Regions from separate parts of the Pseudomonas sp. Irchel s3b5 genome, predicted to be linked through region 2. Evidence: riboswitches for the same ligand, from Rfam matches in the RefSeq annotation. Region 2 holds a riboswitch; the other holds the start of a gene.
What was found. A riboswitch is a leader RNA that binds a small molecule or an ion and turns the genes downstream of it on or off. The one in region 2 is predicted to bind cobalamin.

Region 1 (3,399 bases), on a different contig from region 2:
GTCGACATCGGTCAACGAATCGAGCAGATAAAGCATGCCGCCACACTCAGCGAGCAATGGCTTGCCTGCCCCGTGGTGTGCACGGATCGCGTCAAGCATCGCGGTGTTTTTCGACAGCGCAACATGGTGCAATTCCGGATAACCGCCCGGCAGATAGAGACTGTCTACCTCCGGCAACACGCTATCGCGGATCGGCGAGAAGAATGACAACTCGGCGCCCATCGCCCGCAACAGGTCCAGGCTCGCGCCGTAGGTGAACGCAAAAGCTTCGTCCCGGGCCACGGCGATACGCACACCGGCCAGCAACGGTTCGACGTCAATCACGTCCGGCGCCGCGAACGCCACTGCGGGCGGCAGCGCCACCTCGCAACTGCTGGCCAAGGCATCGGCGGCCGCATCGAGGCGCACATCGAGATCGTTCAATTCACTGGCCTGCACCAGACCGAGGTGCCGACTCGGCAATTCGATTCCGGTTTCCCGGGACAAGGCGCCGTACCAACGCAGTCCCTCGGTCAGGCTACCTTCGAGCAACTGCGCATGGCGCAACGTACCGACGCGGTTGGCCAGCACACCGGCAAACGGCAAGTCCGGCTGATAACGCGCCAGCCCCAACGCCAATGCGCCGAAGGTCTGGGCCATGGCGGTGCCGTCAATGACGCCCAGCACCGGCACACCGAAGTGCCGCGCCAGATCCGCACTGGACGGCGTTCCGTCAAATAAACCCATGACGCCTTCGATCAGGATCAGGTCGGCTTCGCCGGCGGCTTCCCACAACAGACGGCGACTTTCCTGCTCGCCCACCATCCACATGTCCAGTTGATACACCGGCGCACCACTGGCACGCTCGAGAATCATCGGGTCGAGAAAGTCTGGCCCGCATTTGAACACGCGAACCTTGCGCCCCTGGTTGCGATGCAAACGGGCGAGCGCGGCGGTGACGGTGGTCTTGCCCTGACCGGAGGCCGGCGCGGCGATCAGTACCGCCGGGCAATGACGTGGTTGATTCACAGCTCGACGCCTTTCTGCGCTTTGATGCCGGCCTGGAAGGCGTGCTTGAGCATGCCCATTTCGGTGGCGGTGTCGGCCATCTCGATCATTTCCGGCTTGGCGGCGCGGCCCGTGACGATCACATGCTGCATCGGCGGCCGCGCCTGCAAATCGCTGAGCACCTGATCGAGGTCAAGGTAGCCATGCTTGAGGGCGATGTTCAATTCATCGAGCACCACCAGGCCGACGGACGGATCGCGCAGCAGTTCGCGGGACACTTCCCAGGCCGCTTCGGCGGCGGCGATGTCGCGCTGGCGATCCTGGGTTTCCCAGGTAAAGCCCTCGCCCATCACATGGAAACGCACTTGCTCCGGGAAACGGCGGAAGAACAACTCTTCGCCCGTGCTGTTACGCCCCTTGATGAACTGCACCACACCGCATTGCATGCCGTGGCCCATGGCGCGCGCGAGCATGCCGAACGCCGAACTGCTCTTGCCTTTGCCGTTACCGGTCAGCACCAGCAACAGGCCGCATTCATTCGGGGAATTGGCGATGCGTTCGTCGATCACCGCTTTTTTGCGCTGCATGCGCGCCAGGTGGCGTTCGTCACGATCGGGGGTGTCAGTCATGGGGAAGCTCTCCGTTGAGGCGGGAATAACGGCGGGCAGGCACAAAAAAAGAAGGCAACAAGCCTGGCATCGCCCACCGTGATGCCGTTGAATGAATCAGGCCGGTCTCCGGGCTCATGAGCGGTTTGCACCCGACTGCGCGCCTTCCCATATCGACCCTCGATACAGTGGCTCAAAGCTCAGTCTTCACTCATTTACCGTTGCGGGGGCAGCGCCGGGATCATGACCTTCAACAGTTTGAAGAGCTCATTCACCGGCTTCCCTGTTTCACTCTGTCGACCCAAGCCACAGAGCACCTGAAACAAGCCGCGAAGGTTAGAGGGTTGGGGGTGGAGCGTCAATTAAAGCCGGGACGTCGGATGGGAATATCGACTGGCGCTCAATATTCTGACGCCAATCTTGTGCCTCGCCCCCAGCAGCGATATCAAATAGCCACAAACCCACAACACAATAACAAGGGTGAGCCCCATGCAAGGCATGATCATCAGCAATCCAAAACTGGAATTCCTGCGCCCGGTACTGGAACGCTGGTTCGACTGTATTGACCGCTACAATGCCGTGCGCGGTGACGGTGACGCGCCCTACTGGCACGACGAAAAAGCCAATCTGGGACTGCTTTCAGCCGCCGCCTGGATGGCCGAAATGGTCACGCTGCAACACACGCAAACGCGCAAGCAAACCGAAGACGGCGAGCGCAACAGTCGCGCCGATCTGCTGCTTGCCTCGCCCGAAACCCGTGCCTATTTCCAGGCGACCCAGCGCTGGCCACGGGTCAACAGTCTCGATCTGACCCAGGCGTTGCTCGACATCACCAGCGACGCCAAACGCGTGAGCCACGCCAGCGACCTGAGACTCGGCTGCCTGTTCGCTGCACCGCAAAAAGCCCAGCAAGGTGCTACGCCAGAAGAGCTCCAGGACATGGTCGATGACCTGCAAAAAATAAACACCTGCGCCGTTGCCTGGTATTTCCCTTACGCCTATCGCAAATTGCGCAACGAAGCCGGCCACTATCATCCCGGTATTGCCGTGCTTTTGAAGGAAGCGCACGGCTGAAGGTTGAACCATCAAAAGGCAACACTTCTCTATGATGAGAACAAGGCATTCATAGGGAAGATCAGTATGCGCACAGCCCCGTTCGTTTTCGTTATCGCCCTCACTGGAGGGCTCGTCGCCTGTGGCGAGACCTCCAGCCTGCAAGTCTCCGACGGCACCGGCCCATCTCCCCAACTGCCCGAACCCAGTAAAACCCTGATCCCGACAGTCAACATCGCACCCGCCATCGGCTGGCCTGCGGGCGTGAAACCCATTGCCGCCGCAGGCACTCAAGTGACGGCTTTTGCCGAAGACCTTGATCACCCGCGCTGGCTCTATGTACTGCCAAACGGCGACGTGTTGGTGGCCGAAACCAACGCCCCGGCCAAACCCGATGATGGCAGTGGCATCAAGGGCTGGATCACCAAGAAAGTGATGGGCCGCGCCGGGGCCGGCGTGCCGAGCGCGAACCGCATCACCTTGCTGAGGGACAAGGATCACGACGGTATCGCCGAAACCCGCAGCGTGTTTCTGGAGAACCTCAATTCACCGTTCGGTATGACACTGGTCGGCAATGACTTCTACGTGGCCGACACGGACCGCCTGCTGCGCTTTCACTATGAGCATGGCGATACCGAAATCAAGTCCCCACCGATCAAAGTGGTCGACTTGCCGGGAGGCCCGTTGAATCACCACTGGACCAAAAATGTCATCGCCAGCAAGGATGGCCGCAAGCTCTACGTCACCGTGG
Region 2 (3,399 bases):
TCGGAACCGGCGCCGAGGCCGATCAGCACGTCCAGCGGCAAACGACCGCTGCTGGCTTCGATGATTTTCACTGCGGGCGGCAGCTCTTCGGCGACTTCCGCGCGCACGCGGGCCAGGTCTTGCGGGTTGATCAGGTCGGCTTTGTTGAGGATCACCAGGTCGGCGCTGGCCAATTGGTCTGCAAACAGTTCGTGCAGCGGCGATTCGTGGTCCAGGTTCGGATCGAGTTTGCGCTGGGCGTCGACCTGATCCGGGAACGCGGCGAACGTGCCAGCCGCGACGGCCGGGCTATCGACCACGGTGATCACCGCGTCGACGGTGCAGGCGCTGCGGATTTCCGGCCACTGGAAGGCTTGCACCAGCGGTTTTGGCAGGGCCAGGCCCGAGGTTTCGATGAGGATGTGATCAAGATCGCCGCGACGGGCGACCAGTTCGCGCATCACCGGGAAGAATTCTTCCTGGACGGTGCAGCACAGGCAGCCGTTGGCCAATTCGTAGACGCGGCCGTTGGCTTCTTCTTCGGTGCAACCGATGGAGCACTGTTTGAGGATTTCGCCGTCGATACCCAACTCGCCGAACTCGTTGACGATCACCGCGATGCGGCGACCCTGAGCGTTGTCGAGCATGTGCCGCAGCAAGGTGGTTTTGCCCGAGCCGAGGAAACCGGTGACGATGGTGACGGGAAGTTTGGCCAGTGTTTTCATCGGATGCCCTTTGGCTTTGGTGGCGGGCATACGGGACGAGAACCGGCCACGCGCACACGCGCCGGAAGCGTTCGCCACCGGATCACCCCGCCCGGTTGTAGTGAGAATCTGTATCGAGGCAGGTCTCCTGGCTGACGGTGTGCCGGCCTTGGGGCCAGGCATTCGCTGCGCCTTCCCGCGGGCTCAAGGTTGAGCCTGCAGTGGCGTGGCAGCGAACATCACCGTTCACAGTTGCGGGGGCAGCCGCGGCATTGACCGCGTTCCCTTCTTAGCTTCGACAAATGCCGAAGAACCTCGAATGCGCAAGGCTACGCATCGTATTGGGGCGGGTCAATGCTTGCGATCCCTGTGGCGAGGGGGCTTGCCCCCGTTCGGCGGCGAAGCCGTCGCAGATTCTGAGTAGAGGTGTGTCTGTAAAAATGTAAGGGGTCGCTTCGCAGCCCGACGGGGGCAAGCCCCCTCGCCACAGGGTTTTGTGCAAAGCCCAAACAAGAACCGCTGCCAATTGACGCCAACGCCTCGCCCATGCTCTCCTACACGCCTTGTTACGGGTGCCCTTCACAGGGTGAAACGGGAAACCGGTGAATCATGTGCTTTACTCTAAAGCCATGTCAGTCCGGTGCTGCCCCCGCAACGGTAAGCGAGCGAAGCGTCAGATCCACTGTGCCAATGTGGCATGGGAAGGTGATGCTTGCAGGTTCAGGCAAATGCCTTGCGCCCCTCGTGAGCCCGGAGACCGGCCCGCAACACAAAGTGACCAGTACGGCCACTGAACAACAAACCCGCGGTGGGCGGGCGCTGTTTGAACCCTGCGCGCCCGTTCGTGCGGGGTTTTGCATGCGCCCTTATTCCCCGCTGACAGACTAGAGGGAAATGCCATGTCGATCATCAGCAGTGCCGAACACACCAGCGCGAGCAGCACTTCAACCCTGACCCAACGTCTGACCGCAGCCATCTGCGCGTCGATCCTCGGTGCCTGCCTTGTGTATTTCGCCGGTTTCTCGCACATCGAAGCGGTCCACAATGCCGCGCACGATACCCGTCACAGCGCCGCGTTCCCGTGCCATTGAGACCTGCCGACATGATCAAGCGTATTGCCCAAACCGCAGGTTTCACCGGTCTGCTGGCGGCCCTGCTGCTGACCCTGCTGCAAAGCTTCTGGGTCTCACCGCTGATTCAGCAGGCCGAGACCTACGAAAAATCCGAACCGGTCGCTGTTGAAGTCCACGAACATGCGCACACCGAGGGCGCCGTCGCCGCGCACACTCACAATGCCGAAGCGTGGGAACCCGAAGACGGTTGGCAACGCGTGCTGTCGACCACCGGCGGCAATCTGGTGGTGGCTGTCGGTTTCGCCCTGATGCTGGCGGGCCTGTACACCTTGCGCGCACCGACCAAAACGTCACAGGGCCTGCTCTGGGGCCTGGCCGGTTATGCCACCTTCGTGCTTGCCCCGACGCTCGGCCTGCCGCCGGAACTGCCGGGTACAGCGGCGGCTGATCTGGCGCAACGGCAGATGTGGTGGATCGGCACTGCGGCTTCTACGGCTGTCGGTATCGCCCTCATCGTCTTCGGCCGTCACTGGCTGATGAAAGTCCTGGGTGTGGCGATTCTCGCCGTTCCCCATGTGATTGGCGCACCGCAACCGGAAGTGCATTCGATGCTTGCGCCAGAGGCGCTGGCAGCCCAGTTCAACATCGCTTCGCAGTTGACCAACGTTGCGTTCTGGCTGGCCCTGGGCCTGATCAGCGCCTGGTTGTTCCGCCGCAAAAGCGATGGTCAATACCACGCATGACTGAAAACAGCGCAGCGCCGACGTTTGTAGTCGGCCTGGGTTGCCAGCGCGGCTGCCCCGTCAGCACGTTGCTGGCGCTGCTCGACCAAGCGTTGGCGGCGCACCAGATTGCACGTCATCAAATCAAGGCGCTGGCCAGCATCGATTTGAAGCGCGACGAACCTGCGTTGATTGAGCTGGCACAGCAGCTTGGCCTGGAATTAAAGTATTTCAGCAGTGAACAGCTGGCCGCTTATGAACCGCAACTCAGTCATCAATCGCAAATTGCCTTTGAACGCACCGGTTGCTACGGGGTGGCGGAAAGCGCCGCGCTGGCTCTGGCTGAACAACTGGCCCAAGGCCCGGCAAAACTGCTGATCCCGCGACAAAAGTATGCCCAGGCAACCCTGGCATTGGCCGGCGCGGCCTGAAAACACCGATAATCCCCGCTCTCGATCATGAACATTCTTCATCTGAAGCCCTGTTCAGCCCCTTTTCCCCACAGGAACCGACGATGACCGTCTACTTTATTGGCGCTGGTCCCGGCGACCCCGAACTGATCACCGTCAAAGGCCAACGACTGATTCGCAGCTGCCCGGTGATCATCTACGCCGGTTCACTGGTGCCCGCTGCGGTGCTGGAAGGTCATTGTGCCGAACAGGTGGTCAACAGCGCCGAACTCCACTTGGAACAGATCATCGAGCTGATTAAAGCTGCCGATGCCAACGGTCAGGATGTGGCACGCGTGCACTCCGGCGATCCGAGCCTGTATGGCGCGATTGGCGAGCAGATTCGCTACTTGCGTGAGCTCGACATTCCTTTTGAAATCGTGCCCGGCGTCACCGCAACAGCCGCCTGCGCGGCACTCCTGGGCGCGGAGTTGACCCTGCCGGACGTGTCACAAAGCGTGATCCTGACCCG

Region 1: another riboswitch for cobalamin. It lies ahead of cobO (cob(I)yrinic acid a,c-diamide adenosyltransferase); the one in region 2 lies ahead of CKW15_RS02210 (CbtB-domain containing protein).

What each region holds. Positions count from the first base shown of each region.
Region 1 covers NZ_FYDY01000021.1:64,705-68,103, reverse strand. Annotated here, with positions in the region: gene CKW15_RS20155 (cobyrinate a,c-diamide synthase) at 1-1,008, opposite strand, end outside; gene cobO (cob(I)yrinic acid a,c-diamide adenosyltransferase) at 1,005-1,616, opposite strand; cobalamin riboswitch at 1,698-1,931, opposite strand; gene CKW15_RS20145 (hypothetical protein) at 2,085-2,669, shown strand; gene CKW15_RS20140 (sorbosone dehydrogenase family protein) at 2,736-3,399, shown strand, end outside.
Region 2 covers NZ_FYDY01000002.1:6,493-9,891, forward strand. Annotated here, with positions in the region: gene cobW (cobalamin biosynthesis protein CobW) at 1-704, opposite strand, end outside; cobalamin riboswitch at 804-1,016, opposite strand; cobalamin riboswitch at 1,237-1,464, shown strand; gene CKW15_RS02210 (CbtB-domain containing protein) at 1,583-1,774, shown strand; gene CKW15_RS02215 (CbtA family protein) at 1,786-2,499, shown strand; gene CKW15_RS02220 (cobalamin biosynthesis protein) at 2,496-2,909, shown strand; gene cobM (precorrin-4 C(11)-methyltransferase) at 2,993-3,399, shown strand, end outside.